Linked DNA regions of Microbispora hainanensis. The protein of the gene in region 2 interacts with the protein of the main gene of each other region in a pairwise test. Links are inferred from orthologs where the notes say so. Each region holds a gene or a part of one and is shown on either strand. Other genes may lie near its edges.

Region 1 (8,707 bases), 4.6 Mb from region 2 along the record:
GGTCGTCCATGCCGATCCGCGACCTCGACCAGGCCATGCGCCCCCGGCGGGGGCTGCGGCTGATGGCCAACCGGGGCGCGTCGGGCATCGACGGCCTGGTCTCCTCCGCCGTCGGGGCGGCGCTCGCCCACAACGGCCCGGCGTACGCGCTGATCGGCGACCTCACGCTGCTGCACGACCAGAACGGCCTGATCCTCGGGCCGCGCGAGCCCCGGCCCGACCTGTGCTTCGTGGTGGTGAACAACAACGGCGGCGGGATCTTCTCGCTGCTGCCGCAGGCCGCCTTGGAGGACCCGTTCGAGCGGGTGTTCGGCACGCCCCACGGGGTGGACTTCGGCTACGTCGCCGCCGCGCACGGCCTGCCGTACGCGCTGGTCGAGGAGCCGGAGGAGCTGTCGAAGGCGCTCAAGGGGGACGGCCTGCGCATCGTGGAGGCGCGCACCGACCGGATGAGCAACGCGGCCGTCCACGCCGCGATGCGCGACGCCGTGCGCGCCGCGATGCGTGACTGATCCTCTCCAGGACGGAGGCGGCGGACGCCCATCCTCCTTTCCGGTTACCCGCCATGGTCCTCGCGGCGGATGCCGCACTCGTGGAGCGACGGCACAATGGGGGCTGTTGGCGCGTTGAGGGAGTGAGATGCACGTAGACGAGTGGCTGCAGACCATCCCGTCCGTCTGGGTCTACGTGCTCGTGGGCTTCGTCATCGGGCTGGAAAGTCTCGGCATTCCGCTCCCGGGCGAGATCGTGCTGGTGAGCGCCGCGCTGCTGTCGTCCAAAGGGGTCGTGGCCCCCGGGATCGTCGGGCTCTGCGCGAGCGTCGGCGCGATCGTGGGCGACTCCATCGGCTACCTGATCGGCCGCAAGGGCGGACGGCCGCTGTTCGACCGGCTGGGACGGCGCTTCCCCAAGCATTTCGGCCCCGCGCACATCGCCAAGGCGGAGCAGATGTTCAACCGCCACGGGATGTGGGCGGTGTTCTTCGGCCGTTTCGTCGCCCTGCTGCGGATCCTCGCCGGGCCGCTGGCCGGGGCCCTGCACATGCCCTACTGGCGTTTCCTCATCGCCAACGTCCTCGGCGGCGTCGCGTGGGCCGGTGGGACCACGGTCGCGGTCTACTACCTGGGCATCGTGGCCGACAAGTGGCTGAAGGGCTTCTCCTGGGTGGGGCTGGCGGCCGCCGTCCTGGTCGGCCTCGGCACCACGGTGTGGCTCAAGCGCAAGGCCGCCAAGGCCGCGCACGAGGAGGAGACCGCGCCGGAGACCGTCAGCGCCTCGTAACGCGCCGTCCGTTTTCCGCCAGCCCTCGGCACGGGCACACGGCCACGATGAGGGCGTGACGTTCGAAATCAGGGCCATCGCGCCCGACGTGCTCGACCAGCTCAGGAAGACCGACGACGCCGGGCGCACGCCGCGCCGGATCGTCGAGGAGGAGGGCGGCAGCCCGCTGCGCTGCTGCCTGCGCCGCTCCCGGCCGGGGGAGGCGATCCTGCTCGTGGCCTACGCGCCGCTGCGCCGCTGGGCGCTGGACACCGGCGCCGACCCCGGGGCGTACGAGGAGGTCGGGCCGGTGTTCATCCACGAGGAGCCGTGTGAGGGGCCCCAGCCGGAAACGGGGCCCGGCTATCCGGCGGCCATGGGCGGGCGGGTCTTCCGCACCTACCGCGCCGACGGCTCCATCCTGGACGGGCACCTCGTCGGCGCGCATCGGTCGGCCGATCCCGTGGCGGCGTCGGCCTTGCTGGACACCCTGCTGGAGGACCCGGAGGCGGCGCTGGTCCACGTGCGGGCCGTGGAGTTCGGCTGCTTCCTGTTCGAGGTGCGGCGCGGCGGGCCGGGGAATCCCGCGCCGGTCCGCTGAAACGAACCTCGCGTGTGCGGCGGCTTTCGCGCAACCGATGGTTGCGCGTCGGCCGCCGTACGGATAGCCTCATGTGCAACCAAAGGTTGCAGGAGGCTGGCATGGAGTTCGGCACCATCGAGCGTGAGATCCACATCGAGGCGTCACCGGAGATCGTCTTCGAGGTGGTGAGCAGTCCCGGCCACCTGAAGGAGTGGTGGCCGGACGACGCCAGGTTCGAGGAGATCCCCGGGGCGGCGGGGGAGCTCGTCTTCGGCGACCCCGGCGCCGGCGGGGCGGTGGTGTCGTTCACCGTCCTCGACGTGCGGCCCCCGCGCACGTTCTCGTTCCGCTGGACGCACCCGGCCGGCGAGACGGCGGCCGAGGGCAACTCGCTGCTGGTCACCTTCGACCTGACCCCCTCGGGGGCCGGGACGCTGCTGAAGATGACCGAGTCCGGCTTCCGCGAGATGGGCTGGGAGGCCGCTGTCCTCGAACAGCAGTACCGGGATCACGTCGCCGGGTGGGACTTCCACCTGTCCCGGCTGGCGCCGTACATCGCGACGCTGCGGGTGCGGCCGTGAGCGCGCCGGCGGCCGAGGACGTCGACGACGACCTCTGGTCGGCGATCGGAGACCCGACCCGGCGGCGGATGCTCGACCTGCTGCTCGCCGAGGGCGACGGCACCGCGACCTCGCTGGCCCAGCGGCTTCCGGTCACCCGCCAGGCGGTGGCAAAGCACCTCGGCGTCCTCGACCGGGCGGGCCTGGTGCGGGGGACGCCGGCGGGCCGGGAGAAGCGCTATCGGGTGGACGACGCCCAGCTCGCCCGCGCGGTCGCCCAGCTGTCGTCCGTAGGGGCGGCGTGGGACGCCAGGCTGCGGCGGATCAAGCGGATCGCCGAGGCGATCCAGCGCACCCGGCAGGACTGACGAGACGAGGAGCCGAAGATGGCGGACATCCTGCACAGGATCGGGGTCAAGGTCCCGGCGCCGGAGAAGGTGTACGACGCGCTGACGACCGTCGACGGCCTCGCCGGCTGGTGGACCGACGACACGAAGGGGAGCGGCGAGGTCGGCGGCGTGCTGGAGTTCCGGTTCCCGCCCGGCGGCTTCGACATGGAGGTGGTCGACCTGCGTCCGTCCGAGCGGGTGGCGTGGCGGGTGGTCGACGGGCCCGAGGAATGGCCCGGGACGACGATCGACTGGGACCTCCGCCAGGACGGCGACTGCACGATCGTGCTGTTCAAGCACCAGGGCCGGCGGGAGCCCGTGGAGTTCATGCACCACTGCAGCACGAAGTGGGCCACCTACCTGATGAGCCTGAAGTCCCTGGTGGAGACCGGCGAGGGCGCGCCGTCGCCGCGGGACGTGCAGATCAGCGACTGGCACTGAACAGGACGGCATTGAACGGATCGGCGCTGGGGGGTTCGTCCGGCGCCACAAAGGCCCTACATTACTTTGTAAAGGCGGCCCGCTGAATAAGCTGACCTTGTGGCAGCGCCGTACCAGACGATCAAGCACCCCGTCGAACACGAGATCGAAGTCCGCCGTTCGCGTTTCATCTGCGCGCTCGCGCCCGCCGCAACGGAGGAGGCCGCGCGGGCGTTCGTCGCCGAGCGCAGGCGGCGATACGCCGACGCGACCCACAACTGCACGGCGTACGTCGTCGGCGAGCGTGTGCGCAGGGCGGACGACGACGGGGAGCCCGGCGGCACGGCCGGCACGCCGATGCTGGAGATGCTCACCCGGCGCGGCTTCGCCGACGTGGTCGCCGTCGTGACCCGCTACTTCGGCGGGGTGCTGCTGGGCGCGGGCGGCCTCGCACGGGCGTACGGCGGCGCGGTGGGGGAGACCCTCGACCGGGCTGAGGTGGTCGAGATGGTCCCCGCGGCGGTCGTGACCGTGTCGGTCGGCCACGCCCAGGCCGGGAGGCTGGAAAGCGACCTGCGCGCCTCGCCGTACGCGCTGCGGGGCGTGGACTACGGGTCGAAGGTCGCCTTCGATGTGGCGGTGGCCGAAGACCGGCTGCCCGCCTTCGAGGAGTGGATCGCGTCGCTCACCGCCGGGCGGGCCGACACCGTCCGCGGCGGCACCGTCCATCTCGCCCGTTGACGCGATCGCGGTGACCGTCCCCTCCGTGCATGCCGTCCGCGCACAGGCCGCGGTGTGTCACGGAAAGCGGTGTGTCACGGAAACTCGTCGGCCAGATCGCCGGGGATGCTCGACTTGACGTCCTCCCACTCTCCCTCGGCGATGTAGAGCCGCAGGGCATTGAGCACCGTCCTGATCAGTGATTCGACCCCGCCCTCGATCTCGAAGGGGAACTCCCGGCGCACCCGCGCGTGGAACTCCTCCTTGTGCATCTTCACGGGAACCCTGCTGGGATCCCATCCCGTGTAGTACATGCCGCGGACCAGCATCGGCAGTTGAGCGCCGAGCTGGGCGGCCTCCTCGACGGGCAGCCGGTCGCGCAACGCGTGCAGGACCGCGCGCAAGGCGGCCCAGGACTGGTGCCGCCTCTCCTGCGACCACCCGTAGGCCTGCTCGATCTCCTTCAGCAGGCGATTGGTCTTGTCGACCGTGGCGTTGATAGTCGAGTAACCCGTTTCCACCATCGGGGCCGCCTCCTCGAACGGTGCATCAGTGCGAGGCCCTACCCGCACCCCAAACCGTACAAACGGGCATATATCCCACCGATATGGGCGATCAGCGGGAGCCCGCCGTCGGCGCTCACCCCTCCAGGGCGTACCGCATCACGCGGAGCTTGGCCTGCGCCTCGGCGAGCTCGGCGGCGGGGTCGGACCCGGCCATGATGCCGCAGCCGGCGAACAGCCGGGCCCGCCTGCCCGAGACGTACGCGCAGCGCAGCGCGATGCCCCACTCGCCGTCGCCACGGGAGTCGATCCAGCCGACCGGCCCGGCATAGCCCGCGCGGTCCATGCCCTCCAGTTCGCGGATGACGCCGAGCGCGGCGCCGGTGGGCGTCCCGCCGACGGCGGCCGTGGGGTGCATGGCCGCCACCACGTCGAGCACCGACGCGCCGTCGGACAGCCGGCCGGTGACCCGGCTGGCCAGATGCTGCACGTTGGGCAGCACCAGGAGCTCGGGCTCGTCGGGGACGTCGAGGGCAGAGCACAGGGGGGCGAGCGCCTCCCTCACCGAGGCGACCGCGCAGGCGTGCTCGTGGCGGTCCTTCTGCGAGGCGAACAGCGCGGCGCCGCGGGCGGCGTCCTCGGCGGGGCCGCCGCCCCGCGCCGTGGTGCCCGCGAGCACCAGCGACTCCACCTCCTGGCCGGTGTGGCGCACCAGCAGCTCCGGCGTCGCGCCGACCAGCCCGTCCACCGAGAACGTGTAGCACTCGGGGTAGCGCTCGGCCAGCCGGCTCAGCAGCACGCGGGGGTCGATGTCCCGCTCGGCGACGGCCGTCAGGTCGCGGGCGAGCACGACCTTGTCGAGCATGCCGTCCGCCTTGATCCGCCGTACGGCCTGCGCGACCCGGTGCTCCCACTCGGGCGCCGTCAGCGACCCGTCGGAGTAGCGGATGCGGCCGGGCTCCTGCGGCGGGGTGGCCAGGTCGAAGGCGCTGCCGCCGATCGTGGTGAGCCAGGCCTGGCCGCCGCGGCGGGCGAGCACCACGCGGGGGACGACCAGCACGGTCCCCGGGGCGTCGCCGTCGAAGGTGAAGGAGCCGAAGGCGACCGGTCCCGAGCCCGGCACGCCGACCTCATCCTCGATGAGCGCCCCGGCGAACAGCGAGGAGAGCCAGCCGCGGGCCCAGTCGAACCGGCCAGGGCCGGGCGGAACCGCGGCCCGCGCCGCCTCTCCCCAGCCCACGAGCCCCTCGCCGTGTCTGATCCAGGCGTACGGCGCGGCGTCTGGCAGACGCGCCAGCAGATCGTCAGGGTCGCTCACCGCGACCGTGCGAACCACGAGGGGCCGGATAAGAGCGACACTCACCCGACTCACTCTACGCACGATCTGAACGTGTTCGACAAGAGCCCCCCCTTGCGATGCCGGGTCCGCTGTGTCAAGCCGCGATAGGAACTTGGTCATGGAAGGCTCGACTTCCCTGGTGGCGATAGAGCGCACCTCCACGCGATCCCTACCTTTGATCTCCCGGAGGTGCCCATGATCAAGAAGATCACGCCGGTCCTGGCCACGGCCGTCCTGCTCGTGCCGACCGCCGCCAACGCCCGTACGACGCCCGCCGTGATGGCGGCGCTGGGCGACTCGATCAGCGCGGGGTTCAACGCCTGCGGCTGGTACGTCGCCTGCACGTCCCGCTCGTGGTCCGCGGGCGACTCACCATCGGTGAACAGCCACTATCTGCGCCTGCTCGCCATGAGCAGCGCGATCAAGGGGCACAACCGGAACTTCGCCTCCCCTGGGGCGACCAGCGCCGACCTGGCCGGGCAGGCGCGGAAGGCCGTCGACGCCGGGGCGGGCTACGTCACCGTGCTGATCGGCGCGCAGGACGCCTGCGTGGGCTCCGAGAAGGAGATGACCCCCGTGGCCGCCTTCCGGCGCAACATCGACGCCGCCTTCGACGTGCTGCGGCCCACGGGAGCGCGGGTCTACGTCGCGAGCATCCCGGACGTCAAACGCCTGTGGCGGGTCGGCAAGGACAACGCGTGGGCGCGCCTGTTCTGGGGGATCGGCCGCATCTGCCAGTCGATGCTGGCCGACCCGAAGTCCACGGCCAAGAAGGACGAGGCCAGGCGCGACCGGGTGCGCGAGCGGGTGATGGACTACAACGAGCAGCTCAGGCAGGCGTGCGAGAGCTACGGCCCGGCCTGCCGCCACGACGGGGGCGCGGTCTTCGCCTACCCCTTCACGCTGAAGCAGGTGAGCGCGTGGGACTACTTCCACCCCAACGCCGACGGGCAGAAGGCGCTCGCCAAGATCACCTTTGACGCCAGGTTCTTCGCCGACGTCGAGCCCTGATCCGGCACCCTGCCCTGGTGGCGCGCCGGGCCGGTTCCTCAGCCCGCGCGGCGGAGGCGGCCGAGGGTCCGCTCCAGCTCCTCCTGCAGCGCCCGGCCCGCGGCGTCGGCGTCGCCGCGCTCGACCGCGCCGACGAACGCCGCATGGGAGTCGTCTCCAGGGTTCGGGTCGCCCGCCCGCAGGTCGAGCAGGTCCACCAGGGCGACCAGGCCCTCGCGCAGCCGCGGGACGAACTCGGCGAACAGGTCGGTCAGCACCGGGTTGTGCGCGGCGGCGACGACGGCCGCGTGCAGGGCGATGTCGGCGTCGACGAAGGCGGCGTCGGTGTCCCGGGCGGCGGCCCGCCGGGCCTCCAGCGCCGCGTGCATCGCCGTCACGTCGTCCGGCGTACGGCGCCGCGCCGCCAGCCGGGCGGCCTGCACCTCGACCAGCATGCGCACCTCGTAGACGTCGGCCACGGCGGCACGGCGCAGGCGGGCCGTCCAGTCCTCGGCGGGGCTGGTGGCGATGACGAAGACTCCGGCGCCCTGCCGCGCCTGGACCAGTCCGGCGCCGGCCAGCGCGCGCAGGGCCTCGCGGACCGTGGAACGGCCCACGCCCAGGGTCTTGGCCAGGGTCGTCTCGCCGGGAAGCCGGGTGCCGACCGGCCAGATGCCCTGCGCGATCTGGTCGCGCAGGCTCTCGACGGCCTGGTCGACGAGGGGGCTGCGCTGGAGCGCGCCGAGCGCCATCGCGTTTCACCTCTCAGGTTGTCTGAGGAGTTGTCGTGTGGTTACTCTACCGCCCATGACGCCGTTCGGCCTCCTTCTCGGTCGCCGCGGCGGGGTTTGATCCGATGACCGGCGCCCCGCCGCGGGGTGCCGTGCCGCCGGTCGCCCTCCGACCGAAGGATCATCATCGTGACCGCCGTCTTCACCGTCTCCACCGCTTTTCCCACGATTCGCACCCCGGCCGGCCCGGTGCCCGCCGACGCTCCCGCCTGGAATCCCCAGCGGGGCGGCGCGATGCCCCACCACCGCTACCGGCCCGCGCACGAGCGGGTCGAGATACCCGAGATCCGCCGCACCTGGCCGGGGCGCAGGATCGAGCGGGCCCCGCTGTGGGTGCCCGTCGACCTGCGCGACGGCAACCAGGCGCTGGCCGAGCCGATGGACACCCTGCGCAAGCGCCGCATGTTCGACCTCCTCGTCGCGATGGGGTTCAAGGAGATCGAGGTCGGCTATCCGTCGTCGAGCCGGACCGACTTCGACTTCGTCCGTCACCTGGCCACGAGCGGCGTGGTGCCGGACGACGTGACCCCTGTGGTGTTCACGGCGGCCCGCCGCGACCTCATCGAGCAGACCTTCGCCTCCATCCAGGGCATGCCCCGGGCGGTGGTGCACCTCTACACCGCGACCGCGCCGGTCTGGCGCGACGTCGTGCTGGGACAGGACCGGGCCGGGCTGCACGCGCTGATCCGGGAGGCCGCCGAGCACGTCGCGCGGCTCGCCGACGCAATGCCGGGGACGGCGGTGCGGTTCGAGTTCTCCCCGGAGGTCTTCAACTGCACCGAGCCCGACTTCGTGCTGGAGGTCTGCAACGGCCTCACCCGGTTGTGGGACGCCTCGCCCGACCGGCCGGTGATCCACAACCTGCCCGCCACCGTCGAGATCGCCACGCCGAACCTGTACGCCGACCAGATCGAGTACATGCACCGGCACCTCGAACGGCGTGACGCGGTCATCCTCTCGGTCCACCCGCACAACGACCGGGGCACCGGGGTGGCCTGTGCGGAGCTCGCCATGCTGGCCGGGGCGCAGCGCGTCGAGGGCTGCCTGTTCGGCAACGGCGAGCGCACCGGGAACGTCGACCTCGTCACGCTCGCGCTCAACCTGTACGCGCAGGGCGTCGACCCGATGGTGGACTTCTCCGACATCGACGTC
Region 2 (9,023 bases):
CGTCACAAGTGGCCGGTGCGCCTCACCCCCACGGTGCAGGCGTTCTTCGAGGAGGTCTTCGGCAAGGAGGTCAAGGCGGAGGACGCGGAGGCGGCGGTGGCCACGCTCGGGCCGCTCGCCCGGATGATCGGCGCCACCCTCCGCAACACGACCAACCCGACCATGCTGCAGTCCGGATACAAGGCGAACGTGATCCCCCAGATCGCGACCGCGCACGTGGACGGCAGGTTCCTGCCGGGCTATGAGGACGAGTTCTTCCAGACCGTCGACGAGCTGCTCGGGCCCAACGTGACCAGGGAGTTCGTCTATCACGACGTGGCGGTCGAGACCCCCTTCAAGGGCACGCTGGTCAAGGCGATGGCCGACGCGCTGCAGGAGGAGGACCCCGGCTCGCGGGCCGTGCCGTACACGCTGAGCGGCGGCACCGACCTCAAGGCGTTCAGCCGCCTCGGCATCAGCGGGTACGGCTTCGCGCCGCTGCGGCTTCCCGAAGACTTGGACTTCTCCGGGATGTTCCATGGCGTCGACGAGCGGGTTCCGGTTGATTCTCTCCGGTTTGGCGTCCGGGTCCTTGACCGTTTCCTCGAATACTGCTGAGAAAGCTCTTGCGATCACGTGCCGTGCCGCTACAGTAACTCTCCGTTGGGGGTTGATCCGCACCGGATAGGCCCGGCGGACTGTTGACTCAGCGGTTTGGGGAGGTCGCGTGACGCGCACGTCGCAGGAACAGCGCAGGGCGGGCTCGCCCTCCGCCGTTCCCGGCGTGCGCGTCACGTCTCCCGGCTCTGCGAAGCGGGGCCGGATGGCGCGGTTCGCGGCCGGCTCCCGTCTGGGTCGCCTGTTGGTCGTCGGCGGGCTGATCGCCGCCGGATGGCTGCTCGGCCTGTTCTTCGGTGTCTTCGGCACGGCGATGTCCGTGGCCGGGACCACACCCTCACATGACGTCGCCGGGTCGGTTCTTCCCGATCGTCTCTCAGGTCCGGATCTCGGTCTGCCGCCCTCGCCGGGCGGGGCCGGGTCCCACGGGAAGATCACCGACGGTTTCCCCACGGTGGCGCACGACGTCTCGGTGAACGCCGAGGCGATGGCGGGGCGCACGGTCGACGGGCTCACCAGCCAGTCGAAGCCGCTGCTCCCCCCACCCTCCACCGCGGACCACGCGCCCGCAGACCAGGGCCTGGTCCCGCAGTCGAGCGGTGGAAGCATCCTGTTCGGGGATGTCGCGCGGGAAGTGTTCGAACCGCGCTTCACCAAGCTGCCCGCCCCTCTGGCGGCGGTTGTTCCCCCGGTTGTCCGCACAGCGGCGGACGACCCGTCTTTCTCTCCTGACTGATCCCGCTTCAGCGCCGGTCCCCGTCGTACGGCGACCGGTGCCACCGCCTGCCCTCGCTCGTGGTGCCCGGGCGGCAGGCTCCCGCGGGTGACGCGGAATTTCCCATCCTCGTGACCGTCCTACGGCTCCGCTGTGCTCATGCGGCCCGGACTCGCGTCACGAGCTGTCAGGTAACCCCCTAAGAAGAACCACTAGGAGCATTCATCATGCGAACGTGGGCGAAGGGCTCGACCTCCGCGGCGTTTCTGGCCGCCGGCGTCATGGCCCTTGGCAGCGGTACGGCTCTCGCCGACACCGACGGCAGTCACTCGGTGCTCGGCGGCAACCAGATCGACATACCGGTGACCCTGCCGATCGACATCAGCGGCAACGCGGTGGCCGTCATCGGCCAGTCACGGGCCTCCTCCCAGGGCGGCGCGGTCGTGCAGGGCGCGGGCGTGGGCGCCGGAGAGAACAAGACCTCCGGAGCGGGCAGCATCCTCGGCGGCAACCAGGTCGAAGCGCCGATCAACATCCCGGTCAACGCCTGCGGCAACGCGGTGTCGGTCATCGGCAAGTCGGACGCGAGCTGCCGTGGCGGCGCGGCCGTCAAGAGCCCGGGACGGCGCGGTAACGCGGGCGGCAACCGCACCAGCGGTGTGCACAGCATCGGGGGCGGCAACCAGGTCGTCGCGCCGATCACCGCTCCGATCAACCTGTGCGGCAACTCGATCGCCGTCTTCGGCAACGCCACCGCCGGATGCCGCGGCGGCGCCTTCGTCGGCGGCGGCCGTGACGTCGTCCGCGCCGGCGGCAACCGCACCAGCGGACACGGCTCGATCCTGGGCGGCAACCAGGTCGTCGCGCCGATCACCGCTCCGATCAACGTCTGCGGCAACTCCGTCGCGGCCATCGGCAAGGCGTTCTCGGGCTGCACCGGAGGCTCGTCCGTGGGCGGCTCCGGCGGCAAGGGCGGCCACGGGGGCAAGGGTGGTCACGGCCACGGAGGCAAGGGCGGCCACGGCCACGGCGGGTACGGCGGTCACAACGGGGGCGGTCACAACGGGGGCGGTCACAAGGGAGGCGGTCACTGGAACCGTCCCGGATCGACCGGCCACGACACCGACGGCCGCTACGCCGTGGGCGGCGGCACCCAGGTGATCTCGCCGATCATCACGCCGATCGACGTCTGCGGCAACGGCTCGGGCAGCTGCAAGGGCGGCCACGGCCACGGGGGCAAGGGCGGTCACTGGGGCAAGGGCGGCCACGGCGGCTGGTCCGGCGGAGGCGCGGGCGGCAACCGCACCAGCGGTGTGCACAGCATCGGGGGCGGCAACCAGGTCGTCGCGCCGATCACGGTGCCGATCAACGTCTGCGGCAACGCCATCGCGATCGCGGGCGACGCCTTCGCGGGCTGCCGCGGCGGCGCGACGATCGTCGGCGGCTGGAGCAAGCACGGCGTCCGGGGCGCGGGCGGCAACGTCACGTCCGGCCACGGCTCGATCCTGGGCGGCAACCAGGTCGTCGCGCCGATCACCGCTCCGATCAACGTCTGCGGCAACGCGGTGGCCGTCATCGGCAAGTCCCACGCGGGCTGCCAGGGCGGCGCCTCGGTCCTCGGCGGCGGCGCCGGGGCGGGCGGCAACATCACCTCGGGCCGGCACGGGATCCTCGCGGGCAACCAGATCGTCGCCCCGATCACCGCTCCGATCAACATCTGCGGCAACTCGGTGGCCGTGCTCGGCGACGCCGCCGCGGGGTGCCTCGGCGGCGCCCAGGTGGGCGGCGGCTGGAAGCGTCACGGCTCCGGGGGCTTCCCGCAGCACAAGGCCGCCCGCGCCGGGGTCATGCCCGCCATGCCGGGCGCGTCGGTGCTGTCGGGCAAGCAGACGGTGCAGCCGATGAGCGCCGCCGCCACCCCGACCGCTCCCGTCGTCGGCGACCTGCCGAACATGCTGGGCCTGCCGGAGACGCCGAGCCTGCCCGTCGTCTCCGACGCCAAGGGCAAGAAGGCCGGCAGCACCCCCGCGGCCGTCTCCAAGGTCGGCGGCACGCTCGACGGCGCGACCCGCTCGCTGCCCGCCGCCAAGACGCTGGAGGACGCGACGCGCGGCCTCCCGACCGGCGACCTCGGCAAGAGCACCGACGGCCTGCTGCCGCTCAACCTGATGAGCGCCGAGCAGCCCGTCGGCCTGACCGGGATGAACCCGGCGTCGCTCCTCGCTCTGGCCCTCGGCGCCATGTTCGCCGCCTCGGCGAGCCTGTTCGCCGTCACCCGCCGCTTCCGGTTCGGCCGCAAGTAGTCGTACGGCCGCGCGTGACGGCTCGGAACGCCTCCGGCGGCGACGGCCGTACGGAGCGATCGGGCGGCGCGCGGCTGACGGAGGCGAGGGATATCACTCGCCCGCGCCGGGGAGCGTCTGCCAGACGCTTCCGGCGCGGGCGACCAGGACGCCCCCCACCACCAGTGGAGGAGGCATGATCGCTTTGCCCGTTCCGGGGGCGCGGCCCGGGGCGGGCAAAGCCCTTTTGTCCGGTACTGTTTCAAGACAGATGGGAGCACTTACGGCCATGACTGCAACGAGATTGCGGATGAGCAAAGCCGTTTTGACCGTGGCGTCCGCGGCACCTGGGGTCACATGGTCCGTGCGGCCCGTATGATCTTCCGACGCAGCCGGACGCGCCTGCTGCCGTCGGGATAAAGGCGTAACCGCTCCAGCTCCCAATCTCCGTGCTCGGCATGCTCCGTGAGCATCTGCCTCGCCGCCTCGCGAGGGGTGTCCCGAGGGAGATACAGGTCCAGATAGGAGTAGTCGAGCACTGCCATTGGTCTCCGGGGCGTGCTAGGGAACTCGTTGGGCTCTATTCTGCGTCTCCGTGGATAACAGCGCCAGGCGGGTTACATTCCCGGACATAACCGGGTAGCCCGAGGGGGAGGAACGTGCGGCGGCAGGTACCTTCAAAGCGGCGCCTCGTCGGCGCCCCCAGGGGGTAGGAGCCTCCGGCCCGGACGACGAGGGTGTCATGAGCCGGGAGTACGAAGCCCGGCAGCACGGGGAATGACAGCGGACAGCGAGGTAGGAAGCAGCGTGCCAGCCAACAACGGCAACGCCGGCGGAACCCGCCTGGTGATCGTGGAATCGCCCGCGAAGGCGAAGACGATCGCCGGGTACCTCGGGCGCGGCTACATCGTCGAGTCGAGCATCGGCCACATCCGCGATCTTCCGGAGAAGGCCGATGACATCCCGGAGAAGTACAAGGAGGAGGCCTGGGCCCGCCTCGGGGTGAACGTCGACCACGAGTTCGAGCCGCTCTACGTCGTTAACCCGGACAAGAAGTCGCAGGTGTCCAAGCTCAAGCAGCTCCTCAAGGAAGCCGACGAGCTCTACCTCGCGACCGACGAGGACCGGGAGGGCGAGGCCATCGCGTGGCACCTCCGCGAGGTGCTGAAGCCCAAGATCCCCGTGCACCGCATGGTGTTCCACGAGATCACCCCGCACGCGATCAGGGACGCGGTCTCCAACCCCCGTGACCTGAACCTCCGTCTGGTCGACGCCCAGGAGACCCGGCGCATCCTCGACCGCCTGTACGGCTACGAGGTCAGCCCGGTCCTGTGGAAGAAGGTCAAGCCGCGGCTTTCCGCCGGTCGTGTTCAGTCGGTCGCGACCCGGCTGGTGGTGGAGCGCGAGCGCGAGCGGATGGCGTTCACGGCCGCCAACTACTGGGATCTTCAGGCGCTGTTCGACACCGGCCGGGCGGGCGACGACCCCCGGACGTTCTCCGCGACGCTGACCGGCGTGGACGGCAGGCGCGTGGCCCAGGGCCGCGACTTCGCCTCCACCGGCAAGCTGAAGAGCTCCGACGTCCTCCACCTCGACGAGGCCGCCGCGACGGCCCTCGCCGGCCGGCTGGAGGGCGTGGATTACGCCGTGCGGTCGGTCGAGCGCAAGCCGTACACGCGCAAGCCGTACGCGCCGTTCCGGACGACCACGCTGCAGCAGGAGGCGAGCCGCAAGCTGGGCTTCTCCGCCAAATACACGATGCAGGTGGCCCAGCGGCTCTACGAGAACGGCTACATCACCTACATGCGAACCGACAGCATCACGCTGTCGGAGACCGCCGTCGCCGCCGCCCGCAGCCAGGCGATCAAGCTGTACGGCTCGGCGTACGTGCCGGACAAGCCGCGCGTATACACCAGCAAGGTGAAGAACGCCCAGGAGGCGCACGAGGCCATCCGGCCGTCCGGCGAGGAGTTCCGCACGCCGGGTGAGACCGGCCTGTCCGGGGACATGTTCCGGCTGTACGAGCTGATCTGGCAGCGTACGGTCGCGTCCCAGATGAAGGACGCGGTCGGCGAGTCGGTGTCGGTCAAGGTCGGCGGCACGTCCAGCGCCGGAGAGAACGTCGAGTTCAGCGCCACCGGCCGGACGATCACCTTCCACGGCTTCCTCAAGGCGTACGTCGAGGGCGCGGACGACCCCTCGACCGACCGGGACGACTCGGAGAAGCGCCTGCCGGCGCTGGCCGAGGGCGACCGGCTCACGGCGGCCGAGCTGAGCGCGCTCGGGCACTCGACCAAGCCGCCCGCGCGCTACACCGAGGCGTCGCTGGTCAAGGAGCTGGAAGACCGGGAGATCGGGCGTCCGTCGACGTACGCGTCGATCATCGGAACGATCCTCGACCGGGGCTACGTGTTCAAGAAGGGCACCGCCCTGGTGCCGTCGTTCCTGGCGTTCGCCGTGGTCAACCTGCTCGAACAGCACTTCGGCAACCTGGTCGACTACGACTTCACGGCCGAGATGGAGAAGGTCCTCGACGACATCGCCAACAACCGCGCCGAGCGGGTGCCCGAGCTGCGCCGCTTCTACTTCGGCGGCGAGGACGGCGACGAGGGCCTGAAGGAGATGGTCACCGACCTCAACGAGATCGACGCCAAGGAGATCAGCTCGTTCCCGATCAAGGGGACGGACATCGTGATCAGGGTCGGCCGCTACGGGCCCTACCTCGACCGCGACGGCGCCCGGGTGAACATCCCGGAGGACATGGCGCCGGACGAGCTGACCGCCGAGAAGGCCGAGGAGCTGTTCTCGCGTCCGAGCGGCGACCGCGAGCTGGGCGTCGACCCCGCGACCGGCCGGAAGATCGTGGCCAAGGACGGCCGTTATGGCCCGTACGTCACGGAGATCCTGCCCGAGGAGCCGGCGCCGGAGGACGGCAAGAAGCGGACGAAGAAGGCGGACGCTCCCAAGCCGCGGACCAGCTCGCTGTTCAAGTCGATGGACCTGGACACGATCACGCTGGAGCAGGCGCTGAAGCTGCTCCAGCTTCCGCGGGTCGTCGGCGAGATCGACGGCGAGGAGGTGACCGCGCAGAACGGCAAGTTCGGGCCCTACATCAAGAAGGGCACCGACTCGCGGTCGCTGCCGTCCGAGGAGGACCTGCTGACGATCACGATCGAGCAGGCCAAGGAGCTGTTCGCGCAGCCGAAGGCCCGCGGGCGTGGCCGTGCCGCCGCCGCGCCGCCCCTTCGTGAGCTGGGCGAGGACCCGAACTCCAAGAAGCCGGTCGTGGTGAAGGAGGGCCGCTTCGGTCCGTACGTCACCGACGGCGAGACCAACGCGTCCCTGCGCAAGGGCGACACGGTCGAGGACATCACGCTGGAGCGGGCGGCGGAGCTGCTGGCCGAACGGCGGGAGCGGGCACCTGCCCCCAAGCGCACGACCCGGGCCAGGACCACCACGAAGAAGCCCGCAGCGAAGTCCTGACCGGTTTTCCACTGATCCCGGTTCTCCACTGACCGAGGGTCTTCGCCGGTCGCCTGTCACCGCGAACCGCGCTCCCATCAGGGGCGCGGTTCGCGCGTTCTCTGCTGCGGTGGCACGTGCGGTGGCTGATGCCGTCGCACGTGCCGTGGTGAGCGGGGTGGGTTGCCCGGGCGCGGTGGCGGGCACCCCGCTCAGGTGCGCTCGCGCGTGATGGCACTGCCCTGAGCGCGGTGTGAGGTTCCCCGCCCGGGCGAGGTCCCGGGCGAGGTCCCGGGCGGGGTGTCCTGCCTGGACGAGGCCGCGCGCGCCCTTCCCGCAGGCGGTGGCCTGCCCAGGGACCGTCACAGGCGCGGTGGCCTGCCCCGGCGGGGCTTCGCGAGTTGTCCACAGATGGAGCCCGGCTGTGGACAACGGACGCGGCTGTCGCTGCGAGCTCATAGCATCGTCGTCAGCCGGCCCTTGATCGCCGCCGGTCGAGGGGAGTTCTCGTGGGGTTCGTGGGCATGATTCTGGTGGCCGTCGTGGTCGTGCACGCCTACCTGTGGCGGAGGCTGGTCAGGGCGTCGACGACGCCGGGATCACGTTCGCGCCGGGTGCTGACGTGGGCGCTCGTGGTCCTCGCCGCCCTGATGGTGGTGACCTTTGGCGGGAGCCGGCTCGGCCTCGGCATGGACGTGGAGCGGGTCGTGGCCTGGCCCGGTTATCTGTGGCTGGCCGTCATGTTCTACCTGTTCGTGTTGGGCCTGGTGATGGAGGTGCCCCGGGCGGTCGCGACGTTCGTCGTGTCCAGGCGCCGCCGTACGGCCGAAGCCGCCGTTCCGGCCGAGCGGGCCGATGGAGAGGCGGCACCCGTGGACGAGGCGGTCCTGGCGGTGCCGGTGGACGAGGTGGTCCTCGCCGGTGCGGCGGCAGGGGGAGGCGCCGCCGCTCAGGGCACGGCCACGACCGGCAGGCCGGTGGCGGAGGGGGCCGAGGCGGACCCGCCGGCGCTCGACCGGCGGCTGTTCATCTCCCGTACGGCCTCCGCGGTCGTGGCCGTGGGAGCGCTCGCGACCGTCGGCTATGGCGTGAGCGAGGCCCTCGGCGATCCGGTGATCGAGCGGGTGCCGATCCGCCTGCCCCGGCTCGATCCCCGGATGAGCGGGCTGCGCATCGCGGTCGTCAGCGACATCCATCTCGGCCCGCTGACCGGCCGGGGGCACACCGAGCGAATCGTCCGGATGATCAACGGCCTGGAGGCCGACGCGGTGACGATCGTGGGCGACCTGGTGGACGGCACGGTCGCCGAGCTCGGTCATCTGGCCACGCCGCTCAAGTCCCTCGAATCCCGCTATGGCGCATATTTCGTGACCGGCAATCACGAGTACTACACCGCCGAGGGCCCCCAGGAATGGATCGAGGAGTTGCGCTCGCTGGGCGTCCGGCCGCTGCGCAACGAGCGGGTCGAGATCCGGCACGGGGGAGCCGTGCTTGACCTCGCGGGCGTCAACGACCTCAACGGCGTGCCGTCCGGCGACGGCCCGGATCTCGACAAGGCGCTCGGAGGCCGCGACGCGAACCGGCCCGTGGTGCTCATGGCCCATCAGCCCGTCCAGGTGACGCAGGCCGCCGCGCACGGCGTCGATCTCCAGCTGTCCGGGCACACCCACGGTGGCCAGATGGCGCCGTTCAACCTGCTCGTTCCGCTGCAGCAGCCCGTGGTGTCGGGGCTGGCGAGCGTGCCGCGCGCGGGCGGCGGCCAGACCCAGGTGTACGTGACACGAGGGGCGGGCTTCTGGGGGCCGCCGGTCCGCGTGGGCGCGCCCCCCGAGATCACCCTCATCGAGCTACACGCCTGACCGCGCCGGACCCCGGAGGCGGCAGCGGACAGATCGTTGGGGCCGCCTCGCCGAGCTGCCGACCGGCCGCGCCGGATCCGCGGAAGCGGGACCGATCACGGGGTTGGC

Evidence for each region.
Region 1: the proteins of topA (region 2) and OHB01_RS30145 interact in binary tests that used the Escherichia coli proteins (3 or more experiments, as listed by UniProt). The link is inferred for Microbispora hainanensis from one-to-one orthologs.

The regions. Positions count from the first base shown.
Region 1 is NZ_CP108086.1:6,515,311-6,524,017, reverse strand. Bases 2,249-5,142 are described here. They hold OHB01_RS30145 (YigZ family protein), read left to right. Parts: upstream 2,249-3,332; coding sequence 3,333-3,953; downstream 3,954-5,142. Other genes in these bases: OHB01_RS30135 (isochorismate synthase), read right to left, coding at 4,572-5,142; OHB01_RS30140 (DUF2267 domain-containing protein), read right to left, coding at 4,028-4,456; OHB01_RS30150 (SRPBCC domain-containing protein), read left to right, coding at 2,790-3,233; OHB01_RS30155 (ArsR/SmtB family transcription factor), read left to right, coding at 2,421-2,771; OHB01_RS30160 (SRPBCC family protein), read left to right, coding at 2,249-2,424. Outside these bases: menD (2-succinyl-5-enolpyruvyl-6-hydroxy-3-cyclohexene-1-carboxylic-acid synthase), read left to right, coding at 1-512; OHB01_RS30170 (DedA family protein), read left to right, coding at 640-1,281; OHB01_RS30165 (DUF1203 domain-containing protein), read left to right, coding at 1,337-1,861; more of OHB01_RS30160, read left to right, coding at 1,963-2,248; more of OHB01_RS30135, read right to left, coding at 5,143-5,798; OHB01_RS30130 (GDSL-type esterase/lipase family protein), read left to right, coding at 5,970-6,785; OHB01_RS30125 (FadR/GntR family transcriptional regulator), read right to left, coding at 6,824-7,516; OHB01_RS30120 (2-isopropylmalate synthase), read left to right, coding at 7,790-8,707.
Region 2 is NZ_CP108086.1:1,877,549-1,886,571, reverse strand. The notes cover bases 4,068-7,277. They hold topA (type I DNA topoisomerase), read left to right. Parts: upstream 4,068-4,401; coding sequence 4,402-7,077; downstream 7,078-7,277. Other genes in these bases: OHB01_RS08545 (DUF5703 family protein), read right to left, coding at 4,068-4,139. In the rest of the region: OHB01_RS08560 (M20/M25/M40 family metallo-hydrolase), read left to right, coding at 1-597; OHB01_RS08555 (hypothetical protein), read left to right, coding at 707-1,333; OHB01_RS08550 (chaplin), read left to right, coding at 1,540-3,615; more of OHB01_RS08545, read right to left, coding at 3,948-4,067; OHB01_RS08535 (metallophosphoesterase), read left to right, coding at 7,581-8,915. UniProt on the Escherichia coli protein: Releases the supercoiling and torsional tension of DNA, which is introduced during the DNA replication and transcription, by transiently cleaving and rejoining one strand of the DNA duplex.